4 regions of the Arthrobacter sp. B0316-5-4 genome follow, and region 1 is predicted to be linked to each of the others. Evidence: riboswitches for the same ligand, from Rfam matches in the RefSeq annotation. Region 1 holds a riboswitch; each other region holds the start of a gene.
What was found. A riboswitch is a leader RNA that binds a small molecule or an ion and turns the genes downstream of it on or off. The one in region 1 is predicted to bind S-adenosylmethionine.
Positions count from the first base shown of each region.

Region 1 (5,241 bases):
GGCCACAGCGGGAGCGATCCTTGGCCTCGCCGTCGAAGGCGTCAAGGTGGAAGACATCGCCACCACCTCGAAGACCATGCCGGAATTCCCGGACATGTGGGTGCGGATGCTCGAATCTGCCGGCGCGGAAGAGGCCGGCAACTGACCATGGCCCGCGACGCACGCTCCTGGGATGAGTCCGACGTCCGTATCCGTCCCAACAAAAAAGGGTCACGGCCCAGGACCAAAGACCGCCCAAGCCACGATGACGCCGTCATTGGCCGCATCATCACCGTAGACCGGGGCCGGTACAGGGCAATTGTGGGGGAAGACTCCGACAACGAGCGCCTGGTCATCGCGGCACGGGCCCGTGAATTGCGGCGTAATCCCGTGGTCCCGGGTGACTTCGTCGCCTTGGTGGGCGACGTCTCCGGATCCCCGGATACCCTTGCCCGCCTGGTCCGCGTGGAGGAACGCAGGACGCTCCTGCGCCGCAGCGCTGACGATACCGATCCGATTGAACGCGTCGTAGTGGCCAACGCCGATCAACTCGTGGTGGTTGTGGCGGCGGCAAACCCCGAACCGCGGACCGGCTTCATCGACCGCGCCCTGGTGGCAGCGTACGACGCCGGTATCGAGCCGTTGCTGCTCATCACCAAGGCGGACGTCAAGGACCCGGCGGAATTGCTTGCGAACTACCTCAGCCTGGACTTCCCCGTGATCATCAGCCGGACAGCCGACTCAGAGGCCGGCGGTATTGACGCCCGCTCCGACGACGGCTTGTCCGCCAGGCTGGACCGGGACGCCGTCGCGCAGCTCCGCTCCCACCTTGGCGGAAAAGTAACTGTGATGCTCGGCCATTCAGGCGTGGGCAAGTCCACCATGGTCAACGCGCTCACGGGAGCCGAGCGCGCCACCGGCGGCGTGAACGCCGTGACGGGCCGCGGCAGGCACACCTCGTCGTCGGCGCTGGCGCTTAAACTCGACGACGCCCCCTCGGGAAGCTGGATCATCGATACGCCCGGTATCCGCTCCTTCGGTTTGGCCCACGTGGATCCGGACCGGATACTGCGTTCCTTCCCCGACCTGGAGCCCGGCACGGAAGCCTGCGAACGCGGCTGCAAGCATGACGCCACTGCCATCAACTGCGGCCTGGACGCGTGGGTAAACGATAGGCATGCCGGGCCGTCAGGCGTTGCCCGCCTTGCCTCGCTGCGTCGCTTGCTCGGTGCTGATCCCAGGCTTGAAGCAAAAGAGGCCAAGGAATTGGGGACCGTCAACTGATCGTTGCGGCTTCACGTCCCCACTGCAGCGATTGATTCAGGATAGTTTGGTGGCATGACCCATCCCGTTTCCACCTACAACGATGACCTGCGCCTCGCCCACGTCCTCGCCGACTCAGTAGATGCCCAGACCATGGATCGCTTCAAGGCGCTGGATCTGCAGATCGAAACCAAGCCGGACCTCACACCCGTCACGGATGCGGACAAGGCCGCCGAGGAAGCGATTCGCGGCCAGTTGTCCCGTTCCCGGCCCCGCGACGCCGTCCTGGGCGAGGAGTTCGGCAGCAGCGGGCACGGCTCGCGTCGTTGGATCATCGACCCCATTGATGGCACCAAGAACTTCGTTCGCGGCGTTCCGGTATGGGCAACGTTGATCGCGCTGGTCGATGAAGGCGAACCTGTGGTGGGCGTAGTGAGCGCCCCCGCATTGGGCAAACGGTGGTGGGCAGCCAAGGACATGGGTGCGTACATGGGCCGCTCGCTCGCCTCTGCCACACGCCTGAAAGTTTCCAACGTCTCCCGGTTGGCCGACGCCTCAATGTCCTATTCGAGCCTGTCCGGGTGGAAGGAGCGCGGCAACCTGGATGAATTCATGGGACTCACCGAGGACATCTGGCGTACGCGCGCTTACGGGGATTTTTGGTCCTACTGCCTGGTCGCCGAGGGCGCCGTGGACATCGCATGCGAACCTGAGCTGAATCTCTACGATATGGCAGCCCTGGTGCCCATCGTCACTGAAGCCGGTGGACGCTTCACGTCGCTGGAAGGTGAGGACGGCCCGTTCGGTGGCAACGCGTTGGCCACGAACTCCATCCTGCATTCGGAAGTCCTCAAACGGCTGAACCCCGGACTGGACGACCTGCTCTAAGCTGAGCGTGGCTCCCGCACAGTCTGGACCCTGACGAAACTTTCGACGGCGGATGGCTCCTTTTGGAGCCGTCCGCCGTTTTTTCTTCGCCTAAACAGCGACTTTTCCGCCAACGTAACAATGCGCTTAACAAAGCCAACAGGCTTTGGAGGGGCCGGATCGTATGCTCTAACCTTTTTTACAGGTCACGAGTGCCAGCGCTAAACCCCGGTTTGCTGGCCGGCAACCCTCCATTCGCGGTGGGGTGCCCCGGGTGACGACCCGGCCGGTCCGGAACGGATACGGCAAGCGCGGATCCCCCTGTGGGGGTCCCTCTTGAGTGAGGTCCCATGAGCACCGTTACGTTGAACGCCAACACCATTCCGTCTTTTGCCGAGGCAACCACGGCACCCGTATCAGCAGCACGGCCGCTGGCCGCTGTTACCGGCGCGGAGTTGCAGGCCCCCCTGATCCAGGGCGGCCACGTCCGTTACGCCAACCTTGACTACGGCGCATCAGCACCGGCCCTGACCATTGTTTCGGCGTACCTCAACGAAGTACTGCCTTACTACGCCAGTGTCCACCGCGGTGCGGGTTTCGCGTCGCAAATCAGCACATCCGTCTACGAGAATTCACGGAACATCGTGCGTGAATTCGTTGGCGGGCGGGCTGATGATTCCGTGATTTTCACCAGAAACACTACGGACTCCCTGAACTTGCTGGCCGGATGCCTTCCCGTGGTTGATGGCCAGGCAGCGGGCGAGGTCCTGTACCTGGACATCGAACACCACGCCAACCTGCTGCCCTGGCAAGGTGTGCCCCACCGAAGCGTCGTCGCCGCCCCTACACTTGCCGCTACCTTGGACAAACTCCGCAGCGAACTCGCCCAAGGCGGCGTGAGCCTGCTGGCGGTCACCGGCGCCTCGAACGTCACCGGTGAAATCCTCCCCATCGTCCAACTCGCCTCCCTGGCCCACGAATTCGGCGCACGGATCGTGGTGGACGCCGCGCAGCTTGCACCGCACCGCCGCATCAACATCGCCGAAGCGGACGTCGATTATGTCGTGTTCTCGGGTCACAAGCTCTACGCTCCGTTCGGCGCGGGAGTCGTTGTGGGGCGCCCTGACTGGCTCGACGCCGGGGTCCCCCACCTGGCTGGCGGCGGAGCCGTCCGTGAAGCCCGGTTGGATTCGGTCAGCTGGGCTACCGGCCCGGCCCGCCATGAGGGCGGTTCTCCCAACGTCCTGGGAGCGGCCACCCTGGCACGTGCCACCCAGGTCCTGGCCGGCCTGGACGAGCAGGAATGGCATGCCCACGAGGCGGCCATCCGTTCCTACCTGGTTAAAGGCCTGGAAGCGATCGAAGGCGTCTCGGTCCACAAAATCTTCACCGATTCCGTCGACACGATCGGCGTGGTCAACTTCTCCGTGGAAGGGTTCGACGCCGGTTTGGTCGCCGCCTACCTCGCGGCGGAGCACGGCGTCGGCCTTCGGGACGGCCGTTTCTGCGCCCACCCGCTGCTTAAGCGCCTGGGGCTCCCTTCAGGTTCGCTGCGGGCAAGCTTCGGCGTCGGCTCCCGGTTGGAGGACGCCACCAGGTTGCTGGCAGGCATCGAAGAACTCAAGCGCAACGGACTTGGCTGGGACTACGTGGTGGACGAAGGCCGCTGGGTGCCCGCGAACGACCACCGCAGCTACCCCGAATGGGCGCCCAACACTCCGGGCACAGCTGGCGCAGCGCCCTGCACTGTGGACTAGGAATCCGCGCACCAAGGGGTTCCACGGCTGCGGTAAATTCGTAGGGTAACTTTTGGCAACCCTATGAAGGAGCTCCGCGTGTCCACGCCGTCCCCGGGAGCCGCAAACAGTACGGCAGGCATTCCCGGACCAGCAGGACCGAGGGGTCCCAAGCTCCACGCCACCCGCAGGCACGAACTCGGCCAAAGCTTCCAGGACGGCGGGGAGCACTATGACCGCGTGCGCCCCGGATACCCCATGGACTCCTTGGAGTGGATTCTGCCGCACGGAGCCCGGACAGCGGCCGACATCGGTGCGGGTACCGGCAAGTTCACCTCCCTCCTCCTCCAGCGGGACCTGGAGGTTGCCGCCGTCGATCCTTCCCGGGACATGCTGGAACAACTTCGCAAAAGCTACCCGCAGGTCAACGCACTGGTGGGAACAGCCGAGGCAACAGGGCTGACGGACTCAGCATTCGACGTCGTCAGCGTTGCCCAGGCCTGGCACTGGTGCGATCCCCTCCCCGCCAGCACGGAAATCGCACGGATCCTCAGGCCCGGTGGAACGCTTGGCCTGATTTGGAACCAGTTGGATACGTCCATTCCATGGGTGCACCGGCTGTCCCGGATCATGCATGCAGGGGACGTCCACAAACCGGGATTCCGGCCAGTCATCGGCCCGGAGTTCCGTGGCCTGGAGCGCCACCTGACGTCATGGGAGGATCCCCTGACCCCGGAGGACATCATGGAGCTGGCGAAGTCACGCAGTTACTACCTCCGCGCCAGCGAGGCCACCCGGGCGAAAGTCATGGGGAACCTCCAGTGGTACCTCTACGAGCACCTTGGACATGCGACAGGCGAAGCAGTCCCCGTGCCCTACGTGACGCAAACGTGGCGTGCACTCAAGGTCCAGGACGCGCTGCCACGGTAGGCTTGGGGTGTGAAGACCAGTACGCCATCCTCCTCGATCGAGGACTACGTCAAGGTCATCTACTCCTACACGGAGTGGCAGGACAAACCGATCACTTCCTCCCAGCTCGCCCAGAGGCTGGGCGTGGCCAACTCCTCCGTCTCGGAAATGGTCCGCAAGCTCAAGGACCAGGGCTTGGTGGACCACCAGCCGTACAGCGCCATACGGCTGACGTCCGAAGGCATGCGCCTTGCCTTATCCATGGTCCGTCGGCACCGACTCATCGAGACCTACCTTGTGGAGGAACTGGGCTACAGCTGGGACGAGGTCCACGACGAAGCCGAAATGCTCGAGCATGCAGTAACCGACACCTTCATTGAACGCATGTCCGCCAAGCTTGGGCACCCCGTCCGGGATCCGCACGGCGACCCGATTCCGTCCGCGGACGGCACGGTGGAATTGCCCCACGCGTACCAAATGATCGAAC
Region 1 covers NZ_JBNHFN010000001.1:219,639-224,879, forward strand. Annotated here, with positions in the region: gene aroA (3-phosphoshikimate 1-carboxyvinyltransferase) at 1-145, shown strand, start outside; gene rsgA (ribosome small subunit-dependent GTPase A) at 148-1,263, shown strand; gene hisN (histidinol-phosphatase) at 1,318-2,130, shown strand; SAM riboswitch class IV at 2,314-2,427, shown strand; gene AC5RU9_RS01030 (aminotransferase class V-fold PLP-dependent enzyme) at 2,460-3,866, shown strand; gene AC5RU9_RS01035 (class I SAM-dependent methyltransferase) at 3,930-4,775, shown strand; gene AC5RU9_RS01040 (metal-dependent transcriptional regulator) at 4,785-5,241, shown strand, end outside.

Region 2 (5,241 bases), on a different contig from region 1:
CCCGGGAAGAGCTCGCCGCGATCCTCGGCGCGGCCGGTTTGCCCAGCAAGGGTTTGGCGTTCATTTACCAACTCATGCACGCGGAAATCAGTCGGATACTGGTCAGCGGCACCCCCGTCCGGTCCGCGGGTGGTGCACTGAAGCAGACCTATGCCCTGTTCGACGAACGGGTCACGGGCACCGCGGGTGGGCCGCTGACAGGCACGGACCGTGAACAAGCCCTTGGCCGGCTGGCCCTGCGGTACTTCGCCAGCCGTGGACCTGCCACAGTCAAGGACTGTGCAGCCTGGTCGGGCCTCACCATGAAGGACGTGAAGCTGGGTCTGACCGTTGCCCACGAGGTCTCCCCCGGGACGCTTGACTCGGTTTCTTTCGATGGCCTGGAATTTCACCTCGCATCCGAAGATGTCGAAGCGCTGTCCGGGCTGGCCCAGCACGAGGCACTCCCCCGGGTGGACCTCATCCAGTGCTACGACGAGTACGTGATGGGCTACTCCCAGTCCCGGCACTATCTCGGCGGAACGGCACCGCACTTCCCCGAGGACAACAGCCCGCTGCACGTTGTCCTGGTGGACGGGCGCCTGGCAGGGTGGTGGCGGCACGCATTCACCAACGGCGTCTGCGAACTCGACATCAGGATGAACCGGCCCACGACCCCGGATGAAGACATCGCACTGGACGCCGAGGTGCACCGTTACGGGAGTTTCGTTGGCCTCCAGACCAAACTGGTGTGATTCAGCAGACCAAAACTGGCGTGATTTATCGGGTCTAAGCTGGGAGGAGACCTAGGAGGCCTGCACTTTGAACAATCTGATCTTCTGGATCATCGTCTGCTCGTGGCTGATTCCGCTCGGAATCCGCATGTACAACCGCTCGCGCGCCCGCCGGCTCCAGGACAACAACTTCCCCGGCCCGGGCTACCCACCGCAGAATCTTCCCGGCCCCGGATACCCGCAGCAGGGGTACCCTCCCCGCAACTACCCTGCCCCGAACTACCCGGGCCAGGACTACCCCGGATACCCCACTGACCCAGCCGACATCCGCCCGGCTGATCCGGCACCGCAGGCGGCTCCGCCGTCGAGCCCTTCATCCCCCATCCAAACTCCCGCCGCCAACGTTTCGGAGCCGCAGGGCTACCGGGCGCGGAAGCTGGCCGAGCTTGACGCGAAGTTCAGCAACGGCGAGATCGCCATGGAGGACTATATGAAGCAGCGCGGCGACATCATGAATGGCTGAGCAAGCGCTCCACGCTGTGGCTTACGAGAAGAACGCCTGCCGGAGCTGTGCCGACAGTTGGCCGATTTCGGTCAGGAAGCCGTCATGGCCAATCGGTGCTTCGATGACGTGGACCGGCACGTCCCCCGGAAGCGCGGCCGCTAGTTCCCGCGACTGCGCGGGGAAGTAGAGCCTGTCGCTGTCCACCGCCGCTACGAAGAACTCTGCCGTGGTCCGGGACAGCGCGTCTTCGAGTGAGCCGCGGCCCCTGGTCACGTCGTGGGACATCAGCGCTTCGGTGATGGCGACGTAGCTGTTCGCGTCGAAGCGTCGGACGAGCTTGTTCCCTTGGTGGTCAAGGTAGCTCTCCACTTGGTAGCGGCCCCGCTCCGCGAGCACGGCGGCAGCAAGTGGCGTCTCCTGGTGCTGCGGCTCCCGTCCGAAACGGTAATCCAGTTCCAGGGCCGAGCGGTAAGTGATATGCGCGATCCGGCGGGCCAATGCCAGGCCGTCTTCAGGGGCTGCGCCACCGTAGTAGTCGCCATTGTTGAAGTTCGGGTCCTGCCGGATGGCGAGTGTTTGGGCCTGTGCGAACGCGATCTGTTCGGCCGTGCTGTACGCACCCACCGAGATCACGGCGCATCGTTTCACGCGCCCGGGAAACGTCACAGCCCATTCCAGGGCCCTGGCACCTCCCATGGAACCGCCGAGTACGGCATGCCACGCCTTGATTCCCAGGGCGTCCGCGAGCCTCGCTTCAGCCTCAGTGCTGTCGCGCAGGGTGATCAGGGGGAAACGCGATCCCCAGGGTTTGCCGTCAGGCGCTTCGGAGGACGGGCCCGTGCTCCCGTAACAGCCGCCCACGATGTTGATGGAGACCACGAAATACCTGGTGGTATCGATGGTGCCGCCAGGTCCAACGAGTTGCTCCCACCACCCTTCCTCGTCGGTCGCCCCGCGTGCCACATGCGTGCTGCCCGTGAGCGCATGCTCGATGAGCACGGCGTTGGAGGCATCCGCGTTGAGCCGCCCCCACGTTTCATAAGCCAGGACGACGTCCGGGAGGAATCCACCTCCCTCGAGTTCGAGCGAACCGATGCTGACGTACTTGACCGTGCCGTCTGCTTCTTCGGATGTGGGTACGGCTGTTGCAGTGATGGTCATTCCTTTGACACCTATCCTCGCGCTTGCCCGTCGCCTTGCGCGCGAACGGGCCAGGTCTTCACCCGGGGCACCCCACCGCGGAGGAGGGTTGCCGGCCAGCAAGCCGGGGCTACATGCTGGCACTCGTGACCTATAGGAAGAGTGTAGGAAAAACAGGGCCGATCTGGCGAAGAATATGACACCACTGTGACGGTTTGGGGTCACATCCTTCGAGAATGAGCACTTTGTAGCACCGCCCTGCGAATATCCTGCGGCGCGGGGCGGTGCTCCAAAATGTTGGTGGAGATGAGATCCGGCAGCTCGCTAGGCGCCCTTGGCTGCCCGGAAGCCCGCTTCAAGGTCGGCGATGATGTCGTCCACGTGCTCGATGCCCACGGACAGGCGCACCAGGCCCGGATTGACGCCGGCAACCTCCTGCTGCTCGGCGGTCAACTGGCTGTGCGTGGTGGAGGCGGGGTGGATGACCAGCGAACGGACGTCGCCGATATTGGCCACGTGGGAGTGAAGCTCCAGCCCGTCCACAAAGCGCTTGCCGGCCTCAACGCCACCCTTGATGTTGAATGCGACGATGGCGCCGGTGCCGTTGGGGCCGTACTTCTTGCCGCGCTGGTACCACGGACTGGACGGCAGTCCTGCGTAGGCGACCGATTCGACGTCGTCGTGGGCTTCAAGCCACTCGGCCACCTTGGTGGCGTTGGCGACGTGGCGTTCCACGCGCAGGCTCAAGGTCTCCAGGCCCTGGGCGATCAGGAAGGCGTTGAAAGGCGCGACGGCGGAGCCCAGGTCCCGGAGCAACTGGACACGGGCCTTGAGGATGTAGGAGAGGTTTGCGCCGAGCGCACCGTCCTTGCCGAGGTCGCGGGCATAGACCAGGCCGTTGTAGCTGGGATCGGGGGTGTTGAAGCCCGGGAAGCGTTCAGGGTCCTTGCCGAAGTCGAAGTTGCCTGAGTCGACGATCACCCCGGCAATTGCCGAGCCGTGTCCGCCGAGGTATTTGGTGGCGGAGTGCACCACGATGTCGGCGCCCCATTCGATGGGACGGATCAGGTAGGGCGTGGACAGCGTGTTGTCGACGATCAGGGGCACACCGGCCTGGTGCGCAACCCCTGCGATACCTTCGATGTCCAGCACGTCCTGGCGCGGGTTGGAGACGACTTCACCGAAGAGGAGCTTGGTGTTCGGCTGCACGGCGTCACGCCACTGGTCAAGGTTGTCCGGGTCCGCCACGAAGGTGACCGAAATGCCGAACTTCTTCAGCGTGTGCGCGAGCAGGTTGTAGGTACCGCCGTACAGGCTTGGGCTAGCCACAATGTGGTCGCCGGCCTCCGCGATGTTCAGGATGGCGAAGGTCTCCGCCGCTTGCCCGGAGCTGAGCAGGAGTGCTCCGAGGCCACCTTCAAGGCTGGCGACCCGCTGCTCCACTGCGTCCTGCGTGGGATTGCCGATTCGGGTGTAGATCGGTGCGAGCTCGGCCAGCGCGAAGCGGTTGGCTGCGCTCTCGGCACTGGGGAACACGAAGGACGTGGTCTGGTAGATCGGCAGCGAGCGCGCTCCCGTAGCGGCGTCAGGCTCCTGGCCTGCGTGGATCTGGCGGGTTTCGAAAGACCATCCTTGGGACATGGAGTTCTCCTGTTCGTGGCACATGGGTTCAAGCGAATGTATGGAGTGGTGTGAACTGGGGCCAGTCTAGGAACACCCTGCGGGCCTTGGACAGCTTTGTGACGCTGGCGGAATGATTCGGTCCCACTGCGTACGTTTGTGACGCTGCCGCACCCCTGCCAGTAACATCCCATGTTAGTTAGGCATGGCTTAGCTGAGACACCGATCACAAAGTGCCAAGATGATGCCATGCGCATGGATCACGTCTCTTACGCCTGTGAACGAGATGGCCTTCTGGCCACTACCGAACGAATTTCCGCGGCATTGGGAGTGGACGCAGTCCGGGGCGGAGTGCACCCGCGCTTCGGCACCCGGAATATGATCATTCCCCTCGCGGATAACAAGTACCTGGAGGTTGTGGAGGTCCTGGACCACCCGGCTTCCGATAAAGCCCCCTTTGGCCAGGCAGTCCGTGCACGCTCGGCTGCCGGTGGTGGCTGGATGGGCTGGTGCGTCGCCGTTGACGACCTCGCCCCCTTCGAAGAGCGCCTTGGCCGCGCGGCCGTACCCGGCAACCGGAAGTTCCCCGACGGCCGCGAACTGGTGTGGCAGCAGATCGGAATTCTTGGCCTGATCGCCGATCCCCAGGTGCCCTACCTCCTCAAGTGGGAGGGCGACCCTACCCTGCATCCTTCAAAGGTCTACGAGAGTGACGTGAAGATGTCCAGCCTCACCATTGCGGGCTCGGCGGAACGCGTGACCGAGTGGTTGGGCGAACCGGTGGAAAAGCCGCTGGAGGATGTAGCAGTCCAGTGGATCGCACCGCGGGGTACTCCGGGAATCATGGCTGTTACTTTCGAAACAGCCTCCGGAGCCGTCACCATCTGACCGTTCCACAAAGCTTCGGCCGCCATCAGCGGGTGCCAATGACGTCACCCACCGATGGCGGCCGGATATTTTTAAGGGCCGCCTACCCCAGGCCCACTGCCTTCCCGAACAGGCTGAAACCAACGAAAGCCACGATGTCCAGCAACGCGTGGGCTATCACCAGGGGCATCACCCGCTTGGTTTTGGTGTAGATCCAGGCAAAGACCAAGCCCATCACGACGTTGCCAATGAATGGCCCAAAGCCTTGGTACAGGTGGTAACTCCCCCGCAGTACTGCACTGACACCGATGGCCACTGGGGTGCTCCACCCGAATTTACCGAAGCGGTCCATCAGGTACCCCACCACAATCACTTCCTCCACGATCCCGTGCCGGA
Region 2 covers NZ_JBNHFN010000004.1:178,985-184,225, forward strand. Annotated here, with positions in the region: gene AC5RU9_RS12910 (winged helix DNA-binding domain-containing protein) at 1-734, shown strand, start outside; gene AC5RU9_RS12915 (hypothetical protein) at 802-1,236, shown strand; gene metX (homoserine O-acetyltransferase MetX) at 1,258-2,379, opposite strand; SAM riboswitch class IV at 2,394-2,510, opposite strand; gene AC5RU9_RS12925 (bifunctional o-acetylhomoserine/o-acetylserine sulfhydrylase) at 2,683-4,023, opposite strand; gene AC5RU9_RS12930 (VOC family protein) at 4,228-4,866, shown strand; gene AC5RU9_RS12935 (CPBP family intramembrane glutamic endopeptidase) at 4,949-5,241, opposite strand, start outside.
Region 2: another riboswitch for S-adenosylmethionine. It lies ahead of metX (homoserine O-acetyltransferase MetX); the one in region 1 lies ahead of AC5RU9_RS01030 (aminotransferase class V-fold PLP-dependent enzyme).

Region 3 (5,241 bases), on a different contig from region 1:
GGTGAGGTGCCCGATCAGGGCCAGTCCGATCCCCGTGTTTCCGGAGGTGCTCTCCACGATGGTGGCGCCCGGTTTCAACTCCCCTGAGCGTTCAGCGGCACGGACCATGCTCAAGGCTGTGCGGTCCTTGATGGAGCCCCCGGGGTTCTCGGATTCGAGTTTGATGTGGATGGCGCTGCCCAACCCACGGCCCATGGCCTCGAGTTTCACCAGTGGGGTGTTCCCCACCTTGTCCAGGACTGAGGCATCCAGCACGTCCGGCGTCGGCTCGGCTGAGTGCGCGCCGTGTTTGCGGATAGCGGTGTTCACCATCATTCCCCTCCTTCGGACTCGATAAGTTGTTGCACGGCCTCGCGCAGCCCAGACCGCGCCCTCTCCACCAAATCCGGCGCGGACGGCCGGTCCGCAAGGACATCGGCCAAACGTCCGACGACGGCGCCCGTCCCCTTCCCGAGTGGCTGCGCGGCCCCCGCTTCAAGCAGCAAGTAGGACGCAGTGAGGGCCTCAATCGCCAACAGCTTCTCCGCGGCCTCCAGCGACTTTTCAAGTTGCTGCAACGCGAGTGGGGCCAGGGTGGAGTGGTCTTCGACGTCGGCGGACAGGGTTGGTGCTCCAAGGGTTGCCGGCGCTGCCAGGAATTTGAGTTCAGCCAGGAGCCCCGCGGCGGAGTACCACAGCAGTCCCGGCAGTTCTTCATGTGCAAGGCCCGACTCGTCGGTGGCTGCGGCGAGGTGCTTGGCCCGGATGGCGCGTTGCGGCGGGTACAACTTGGCGATGCGCCGCTCGCTGGAAATGCCCACATGGGCCAAAGCGAGCCGCAACACTTCGAAGGACAGCGCCAACTGCGTGGGCTGGAAATTCCCGCCGGACACCACCAGCCCGGACCCGACGTCCACCAGCGGGTTGTCACCGCGACCGTTCAGTTCCACCTCCAGCGCCTTGCCCAGGTCCGAAACCAGGGACCGGAATGCCCCGTGCGTCTGCGGTGCGGCGCGGAAGGAGAGAGCGTCCTGAACCGAAACCCCAGGCCGAACATCCTCCAGCCAGCCGCCGCCCAAAAGGCGTCGAACAGCAGCGGCCGAGTCCCGCTGGCCGTCCACCGCCTTGGCTGCCTGGATCGCCGGCGAAAACGGGCTGAGGTTCCCACCGCCGTCGTACCTTGCGATTGCCTCAAGCGAGAGGGAAAGCGCGACGTCGGCAAGTTCGGCTACGTGCCGCAACCGCAGGAGGATCAGGGCGCCGACGCCCACGGAGTAGGAGTTGGCGCTCACCAGTGACAGGGCTTCGCCGGCTGCGAGGGTGAGGGGCTGCAGCCCGGCGTCGGCGAGCGCTTTGGCCCCCGGAACCAAGGCGCCGTCGGCATCGAACGCTTCACCTTCGCCAAGGGCGACAGCAGCGACGGCGGCGAGTTGGGTGAGGTCCGATGAGCCCACTGAGCCTTCGGCCGGGATAGCGGGGTGGACGCCGCGATTCAGGAGTTCGGCATAGAAGCGGGCCGTGTCGGGGCGAACTCCGGAGCCACCACGGCTGAATCCGACGAGCCGGGCCAGGATGACGGCACGGGCGGCGGCGCGGTCCAGATATGGGCCCACACCACTGTTGTGGTACCGGACAACCTGCACCTGGTAACTGAGGATCGACTTGTCCTCCACAACCGTGTCCCGACCGGATCCCAGCAGCGTGTTGAGTCCGTAGACCCTCTGGCCGGAAGAGGCAGCCTCCTCCAGGATCTCGCGGGAGCGTCCAAGCAAAGTCAACGCATCATGGTTGAGTTTCACGTGAAACGAGGCATCGCTGGCCGCCAGAGCCACGCGTTCCGCCCGTATTGGGGCCGTTCCTATCACCAGGGTTCTTGGATCATCGGAGGCCATCAGAAGTCCAGGAGGTTCTGCCGGAATCCACCGTTGCCATAGCTCTTCCTCAACAGCCCCCGTCGGCGCAGCTCCGGGGTGAGCTTGTCCAGCACCCCATGCACCGTAACCGGATCCACGAAGCCGGAGAAGAGGAACCCATCTCCGCCCACGGCAGAGCCGGTTTCTTCGAGGTAGTCGGCGATTTCGCCCGAAGTACCGATGATTGAGTCGCCTGCCCCGCCACTACGGGCCTGCAGGATCTGGCGAAGCGTGGAACCTGGCGGCGCTGCTTTGGCGAAATGCTCCAGGGTGCCCTGGTTGCTGTTGGTGCTCAGCTCGGGCAGTGGTTCATCGAGGTCGAACTGCTTGAAGTCGATCACGGAGAGGTATGAGATGGAGTTGAGCTGGCTGTCGATATCGCGTTGGGTGAGCTCACGCCTCTGGGCGCGCAGTTCCTCGGCTTCCGCAGCGGAACCGACCACCGTGGGCTTGAGGACAAACAGTACCTTCACGTCATCGGGGTTCCTGCCGGCCTTCGCAGCCTCAGCACGGATGGAGTCCCGGTACGCCTTCATCCCGTCCACGCCTCGTGCCAAGGCGATCGCTACATCGGCATGCCCGCCAGCGAAGGCCTTGCCGCGGGGTGAAGCCCCCGCCTGAACCAAAACGGGTTCCTCCGGCAGGGGCGCCGTGTTCAGCGGGCCACGGACCTTGAAGAAGTCGCCCTCATGGTTGATCGGGTGCACCTTTGTATGGTCCGCGAATACCCCGGCGGAAACGTCCTCAAGCACGGCGCCAGGTTCCCAGCTCCGCCAAAGCCGCCTCACGACGTCGACGAATTCTTCCGCCTTCTCATACCGCAAGTCGTGCTCAATCTGCTGATCCAGCCCGTAGTTCTGGGCGGCGAGGTCGCTGCCCGACGTCACCACGTTCCAGCCCAGCTGGCCCTCGGAGAAGTGCTGCAACGTGGCCAGCAGCCTGGCGGCAGTGAAGGGCGGATAGAAAGAGGCGCTGACGGTAGGCACGATCCCCAGGTGCTCTGTGGCGGAGAGGAGGTATGGGACCAACGCCAATGGGTCGTGCTTCGGCGCGAAGGACGCGTGAGCAAGCGAGACCTCCGCCGTACCGCCATACGTGTCCGGAACGGTGAGCGAGTCCTCAATGATGAACAGGTCAAGCCCGGACCGCTCGAAGGCGCGCACGGCCTCTTGGTACAGGGCGGGTTTCTTCCAGTCATAACCCAGGCTGTAGCCGGGAGTCCCCCAGCCCTGGACTCCGAATCCGTGGCCCACGAACCATCCAAAATGCAGCATGGGCTTGAGTGTAGAACTGCTCTGTCCGTTCACCGCGACCTGATTTCTTGCGAAGTTACAGGGGGACGTACTGCGTCAATTATGCTCCCGGGGCGTCATAAATGGGCCCTGCCACAGCACCCTCCGGTTACGCAACATGACGGCGGGCAACCCCCCGCCACATGCAGCCCGGGCGCCCTGAATGCTACGTTTTTCTTGAGTAATGAGTACCAGCGCGAAGCCCTGACTTGCTGGTCGGCAACCCTCTCTCCGGCGGGGTGCCTCAGGTGACTACTCGGCGTATCGGACAGATTCGAACTGCAAGCGTGACTGAGGAGCACCAGCGATGCCTGAACCCACTGAAGAAAAACTTTCCTACCGCCTGATCACAGGCCCAGACACCCGCGATTTCTGCGAGCGGATCAGCTCCGCACTCGCCGAGGGCTATGTGCTCCATGGCAGCCCGGCAGCCACCTTTAACGGCACGGACGTCATCGTCGCCCAGGCAATTGTGCTACCCGCGGCGATCGCCAACGCAGACGCCGCCGTGGCCGACGCCGTCGACCAGCTTGAAAACGACGACGACGAAGCATTCGAGGGGCACGCATGAGCTACGCAGGTGACCTGACCCCGCAGGACGCGTGGGCCAAACTTGAAGCGGGCGCCATCCTGGTGGATGTCCGCACCGAGGGTGAATGGGCCCACATCGGCATCCCGGACACCAAAGCCACGGAAAACGATCCCCTGTTCATCCAGTGGAACCTCGCCGGCGGCATCCCCAACTCACGCTTCATCGAGGACCTGCGGCAACAGGCGCCCGAAGACGACGGCGTGGAACTGGTGTTCCTGTGCCGCTCAGGCCAGCGCTCCATTTCCGCGGCCATCGCAGCAACCCAGGCAGGCTTCACCGCATACAACGTCCTTGAGGGCTTTGAAGGCGAACCCGACCGCTACGGCGAGCGCACTGTGAATGGCTGGAAAAACCGTGGCCTACCGACGAACCTGGGGACCGACTAAGTGACTTTCAATCCCGACGCCGCTGGCTGGAACCCTGACACCCAGGCTGTCCGTGGCGGTCTTGACCGTACCAACTTCCAGGAAACGTCCGAACCCGTTTTCCTGAACTCCGGCTTTGTCTACGAATCCGCTGCCGCTGCCGAACGCGCCTTCACCGGCGAGGACGAACGATTCGTCTACTCCCGCTACGGCAACCCCTCCGTGGCCACCTTCCAGGAGCGGCTACGCCTGCTCGAAGGAACCGAGGCGTGCTTTGCGACGGCGTCCGGAATGTCCGCGGTCTTCACCGCCCTGGGTGCCCTGCTGGCTGCCGGCGACCGCGTGGTCGCTGCCCGCTCCCTGTTTGGATCCTGCTTCGTGATCCTCAACGAAATCCTGCCGCGCTGGGGCGTGGAGACGGTATTCGTCGATGGACCCGATCTGGAGCAGTGGCGTGAGGCCCTGTCCGAGCCCACCACGGCCGTGTTTTTCGAGTCCCCGTCGAACCCCATGCAGGAGATCGTCGACGTCGCCGCCGTCAGCGAACTGGCGCATGCCGCAGGGGCGACCGTCGTCGTCGACAATGTCTTTGCCACTCCCCTGCTGCAGCGCTGCGGTGAGCTGGGCGCCGACGTGATCGTGTACTCCGGCACCAAGCACATCGACGGCCAGGGTCGCGTCCTGGGCGGCGCCATCCTTGGAACCAAGGAATTCATCGACGGCCCGGTCAAGCAGCTCATGCGGCACACCGGACCTTCGCTATCCGCGTTCAACGCCTGGGTACTGACAAAGGGCTTGGAAACCATGGGGCTGCGGGTGAACCACAGCTCCGCGTCGGCTTTGAAGATCGCGGAGTGGCTCGAGCAGCAGCCCGCCATCAGCTGGGTCAAGTACCCGCTGCTGAAATCGCACCCGCAGTACGAGCTCGCTGCGAAGCAGATGAAAGCCGGCGGCACTGTGCTGACATTCGAGCTTTCGCCGTCAGCCGGGCGTTCGGCCAAGGAAGCTGCTTTCGCGCTGCTCGACGGACTCCGCGTCATCGACATCTCCAACAACCTGGGCGATTCCAAGTCCCTCATCACCCACCCGGCCACCACGAC
Region 3 covers NZ_JBNHFN010000006.1:274,996-280,236, forward strand. Annotated here, with positions in the region: gene AC5RU9_RS19585 (PLP-dependent cysteine synthase family protein) at 1-312, opposite strand, end outside; gene AC5RU9_RS19590 (aromatic amino acid ammonia-lyase) at 312-1,871, opposite strand; gene AC5RU9_RS19595 (NtaA/DmoA family FMN-dependent monooxygenase) at 1,871-3,199, opposite strand; SAM riboswitch class IV at 3,365-3,478, shown strand; gene AC5RU9_RS19600 (DUF1737 domain-containing protein) at 3,492-3,755, shown strand; gene AC5RU9_RS19605 (rhodanese-like domain-containing protein) at 3,752-4,162, shown strand; gene AC5RU9_RS19610 (O-succinylhomoserine sulfhydrylase) at 4,163-5,241, shown strand, end outside.
Region 3: another riboswitch for S-adenosylmethionine. It lies ahead of AC5RU9_RS19600 (DUF1737 domain-containing protein); the one in region 1 lies ahead of AC5RU9_RS01030 (aminotransferase class V-fold PLP-dependent enzyme).

Region 4 (5,241 bases), on a different contig from region 1:
GGAGAACACGCAGGGCCGTTCCTGTGCGCCGGTGCCTGGGCGCACGTACTTCTTCCCGCTCCGGGTCCACGGTTCTCCATTCCTCACGCCCTGGTCACGCGGGGCAGCGCGGAGGACGAACCAACAGTACGGGCTGCGGACTGAGCCGTCCAAACTCAGACGATCGCTGCGCCGAAGAGCAATCCCAGTCCATAGGTGGCGGCAGCCGCTCCGAGGCCGATCGCAAGCTGCCGCAGGCCGCGGCTCAGCGGCGACGTTCCGGAAAGCAGGCCGACGACGGCGCCGGTCGCCAACAGCGCGATGCCCACCAGCACACCGGCCACCATCAGGGCAGCCACACCGGTCATGCCAAAGAGGAACGGCAGGATGGGAATGATGGCACCCGAAGCGAAGAAGCAGAAGCTGGACAACGCTGCGCCCCAGGCTGAGCCTACGGATTCGTGCTCGTCCGCTGCCGGCTTTTCGGGTTGCAGGGAGAGGCTGGGATCGCAATCGCAGCTGAACAACCCCATGCGTTCGGCAGCGCGGTGCTCGGCGGCTTCCTGGGTCATCCCCCGGGCCAGGTACACCAGGACCAGTTCGTTGTGCTCAATATCCAGGGACGGCGCAGCGGTGAGCGTGGCCTGTGTCGGGAGGGTGGCGTTGAGCAATTCCCGTTGCGACCGCACCGAGACGTATTCGCCGGCGCCCATGGAGAGGGCTCCGGCCAGCAATCCTGCTACGCCACTCATCAGCACCACGGGGCTGGGCACTCCGGTGGCGGCCATGCCCATGACCAGGGAGAGGTTGCTGACCAGGCCGTCGTTGGCGCCGAAGACTGCGGCGCGGAAGGTGCCGGACAACCTGTTCCGGCCACGGGTGGCAAGCCCGCGGACTACTTCTTCATGGATCTGCTCATCTGCCACCATGGCAGGTGTCGCGGCGGGCTCGGTGCCGTATGGGGAGCGGCCTTCGGCCCGCTGCGCCAACGCGAGCACGAACACCGAGCCGAAGTTGCGGGCCAGGAAACCCAGGAACTGGCTGCGGCCGGACGCCGCCTTGGGCATTCCTGCGTGCTCCCCAAGGAGCTTGAGCCAGTGGGCTTCGTGCCTGCCTTCGGCCTCGGCCAAGGCCAGGAGGATCTGGCGTTCTTCGCCGTCCCGGCGTTGGGCGAGTTCCCGGTAGACGGCGGCTTCGGCCCGTTCGTCTGCCAGGTATTGACGCCAACGCCGGATGTCCGAGGACGTCGGTGCGGTTTGCGGCGCTCCGGCGTTTTGGGGGGCTTCGGTTTCGTGGATGGGGTCCGGAGCGGGGCTCGACGAACCGTGGGATTCCTGGTGCTGTTGCACTTTTTCTCCTGTGCTGGGTGGGGTAGTTGCGGCCCCATTGCACGCCCCACACTACCGCTTATTCCCGGGGTTTTTTGGCTGGTATTCCTCAACCGGAATGTTCGGTGCACCTTAATTTCCGCCCCTTGACCGGTCCGTGGGCCGGTGCTCAGATGGAATGACAGGGGCGGGGTCTCCCGCACGAGGTCATCGGGCCGTTCGCGGCCCATGGGACGGAGGTTGCATCATGAACACCACCGAATCACACGCCAACTACCCGGAGCGGGCAACCGTGGAGTCCGACCCGGCCTACGACTACGCAGAAGACCAGGAAGTGGACGAAGCCTGGGTGGAGGAAGTGGACGCACCGGAGGATGACGAACGGGTGGTCCCGATTGATGAAACCGACGACTTCCGGGAGGAAGACGCAGAGGATTAGGCAGGCTGCTCCGGAAAGGTGAAGTGCCTCGCCAGCCCCCTTGGCTTCCCGACGGCGGCAACGGTCACCGTCAGCGTCCCTGACGCTGCGCACCATTGGGTAGGGCGGACGGCCTGCGCAAGCGCGCGGGCAATCACCTGTGGATCGGGGTGCAGCAATGTCACGCTCTTCGCCCCGGCCAGAAGGGTGACGGTCCCCAGGAAGAGGTCGACGGCGGGTATCACCGCGACCGTGCCGGCTGCGGCTTCGGCGGGGGTACCGGTTGTTTGGGCTGAGGGGGTTTGGGCGCCGGGTGCCTGCGGGTTGAAGGCTTGGCTGCTGTCGGCTTGGTACGGCAAGGTACGTCTCCTTGGGGGAGTGCTCTTGCCCGCTCGGTTGTCTTTGGTCCGGGGCGGGCCGCTTCCTCATCCGAACCACCCGTGAACATGGGGTTGGTGTGTGGCCAGTCGGAGCTTGGCACCACATCTCTTGAAGCTGGCACCACCCTACCGCACGCGCGCCCTCGTTGTTGGGCCTGCTCCGCAGGGTTTGGTGGGGTCTAAGTCTGCAGAGCAGGCCCCACAACGTGTACCTGCCGGGGACACAACAACGGCGACGCTCCCCGACAAGGGGAGCGCCGCCGTCGGGCGTTGCTTTGTTTCTTTTGTCCTGCGCGTTCGGGTTAGTTGGCCCTGTTGGAGCTGACCGGGTGTGCTTCGATCGGCAGTTCGTCGGAGATCGCGCCAGCCACTCGCTTGTCCCAGGCGGCCCGGACTGCGGGGTCAGTGCGCGGCGTGAGGAGCGAAATGACCACGTAAGCGACGAACGAGGCGGCGAGGCCGTAGTAGATGGGTTCGTTGGCGTAGACGCCGTCCTCGCTCGGGATGACTCCGGTTGCGAACATGATCAGCAGGGCCAGTGTCAGCACGGAGCCAACTGCCATGGACCATGCAGCCGCGATGCCTGTTCCGCGCTTCCAGACAAGGCCGCCGAGGATGGCGACCAAGAGGCCACCTACCAGGATGTCGTAGGCGATGGTGAGGGCTACCACCACGTCCTGCGCGGCCATGGAGATCAGGACCGCAACGATGCCCAGGCCCAGGACCCAGTAACGGTTGGCCTTGACGTCGTGCTCGGGGTTTTCCGTGTCATCGGTGTTGATGGTCTTGCCGAACCAGCTGGCCACGAACGGGACGACGTCGGCGCGGGCAACCGTTGCGGCGGCGATCAGCGCGCCGGAGGCGGTGGACATCATGGCGGCGACAGCCGCGGCCATCACCAGGCCACCGATGCCGACGGGGAGGATGTGGGTTGCCACCTCGGCGTACACAACGTCCTTACCGAGGTTTGCGACGTCGATATCCGGCAGTGCCACGCGTGCTGCGAGACCAATGAAGGCGCCGGCGATGCCGTAGAGGATGCAGTAGACACCGGCCGTGGCTCCGCCCCAGCGTGCAACGGTGGGGGTCTTGGCGGTGAAGACGCGCTGCCAGATGTCCTGGCCGATCAGGAGGCCCAAGGTGTAGACGACAAAGTACGTGATGATCGTCTGGGTGCCGATGCCGTCGATCTGGAAGAAGCTGTCTTCGAGGCGCCCACGGATGCCGTCCATGCCGCCGGCAGCGTTCATGACGAACGGAAGCATCAGGAAGAAGATGCCCACAGTCTTGATGATGAACTGCACCTGGTCGGCCAGGGTGATGGACCACATGCCACCGATGGTTGAGTAGACCAGCACGATTGCGCCGCCAACAGCGATTGCCATCCAGCGTTCCCAGTCGAAGAGCACAACGAAGATGGTGGCGTAGGCACCGGTAGATGTAGCGCACAGCATCAGCGTGTACGCGAGCATCACGATTCCGGACGTCTGGGTGGCCTTGCTGCCGTAGCGGAGGCTGAGCATCTGGGAGACGGTGTAGATCTTCAGGCGTTGGATGGTGCCGGCGAAGAGCAGGCTGAGCAGCAGCACACCGGCGCCGATGGCAACGACCAGCCACATGCCGGAAATGCCGAATTTGTAGCCCAGGCCGACGCCGCCGACGGTGGATGCGCCACCGAGGACCACCGCGGCCATGGTGCCTGTGTAAAGGAAGGGGCCAAGGCGGCGGCCGGCCACCAGGAAGTCGCTGTTGTTCTTGGTGCGGGACTTGCCCCACCAGCCGAACGCCAGCATGGCGAGCAGGTACACCACCACGATTGCGATGTTAATAGCCGAAGATTCCATGAACGGTCCTTGGAGCTGATGCACGGAGGTTGGGGATTTCGACGATACTCCTGCGAAGGGTCGAAGTCTCCGTGCTGACGATTGGAGATTGGGGGAGGTGTTGTATGCCTCACAGACAACACTTGTTGCCTCTGAGGATATGTTGTGATCGGAGTAACAGTCAAGATGCTTACGACATGCTTCCGTCGTTTCTGGCTACTGTTTTGCGCGATCCGGCTACTATTGCTCCAATGACAGGGCCACATGACAGGCCTGAAAGGTTCGTGAATGAAGGCTCTCCCCGTTGAACCAAGCAACGTTCCTGTTGCCATCGGTTCCAGAATCCGCGCAGCCCGGCAAGCGCAGCGCCTCACCATCGAGCAAGTGGCGGATGCTACAGGTCTCACCAAAGGGTTCCTTAGCCGTGTGGAGCGGGACCTGACATCGCCGTCGGTCGCGTCCCTGGTCACCCTGTGCCAGGTTCTGTCCGTCTCCGTAGGGGATTTGTTCGCGGCGCCGGAAACCCACCTGACAAAGCGCGACGACGGCCCCCGCATCTCCCTGGGTGGCCAAGGAATAGTGGAACGCCTGTTGACTGCGCGCTCCGAGCGCCGCCTGCAGATCCTGCAGGCCACCATCGAACCCCGCGGCCGCGGCGAGAACGAGCTGTACGCGGTGGATTGCGATGTGGATGTCCTGCATGTGGTCAAGGGCCGGATCAAACTCATCCTGACCAATGAGGAATACGACCTCGCAGAAGGCGATACGCTCTCCTTCCCGGGCCGGGAACCCCACACCTGGATCAACCCCACGGACGAAACCGTCGAAGTGCTCTGGGTGCTGGTCCCGGCCGCGAGCCGGTAGTTCTTCCCTCCGCGAGATGACAGTTAATGCCCATGTTTGTCGTAAACATGGGCATTATCTGTAGTTTGGGGGAGCCGGGGGCGGCCCCGCGCTGGGGAGACCGGCTAGCCCACGTGGACCCAGGGCCGGCGGGTGATGTCCGGTTCCGCTTCCCGCAGCACTTCCCGGGTGACCGGCGCGATTTCGCCCTCGCCGAAGAACAGGAACCTGCTCAGGTTGGAGATCGGGTTTCCCTCGGTCCAGCGGAAGTAGATGTGCGGCATGAAGCCGGTGACGTCGCGGATGTGCAGCAAAACCGCGGCCAGGGTATTGGGCACGTTGTTACTGTGCACTTCCAGGATCTTGAAGCCGTGCCTCTCCTTGCCCACCACCTGCAGTTCCTGCTCAAAGTCGGAGCTGTCGTCCACGATGATCTCAATGAACACTGCGTCGCAGTCCACGGGAAGGTG
Region 4 covers NZ_JBNHFN010000004.1:600,410-605,650, reverse strand. Annotated here, with positions in the region: gene AC5RU9_RS14765 (matrixin family metalloprotease) at 1-70, opposite strand, end outside; gene AC5RU9_RS14760 (VIT1/CCC1 transporter family protein) at 156-1,328, opposite strand; gene AC5RU9_RS14755 (hypothetical protein) at 1,555-1,746, shown strand; gene AC5RU9_RS14750 (hypothetical protein) at 1,743-2,084, opposite strand; SAM riboswitch class IV at 2,101-2,220, opposite strand; gene AC5RU9_RS14745 (sodium:solute symporter family protein) at 2,408-3,949, opposite strand; gene AC5RU9_RS14740 (helix-turn-helix domain-containing protein) at 4,217-4,792, shown strand; gene AC5RU9_RS14735 (APC family permease) at 4,897-5,241, opposite strand, start outside.
Region 4: another riboswitch for S-adenosylmethionine. It lies ahead of AC5RU9_RS14750 (hypothetical protein); the one in region 1 lies ahead of AC5RU9_RS01030 (aminotransferase class V-fold PLP-dependent enzyme).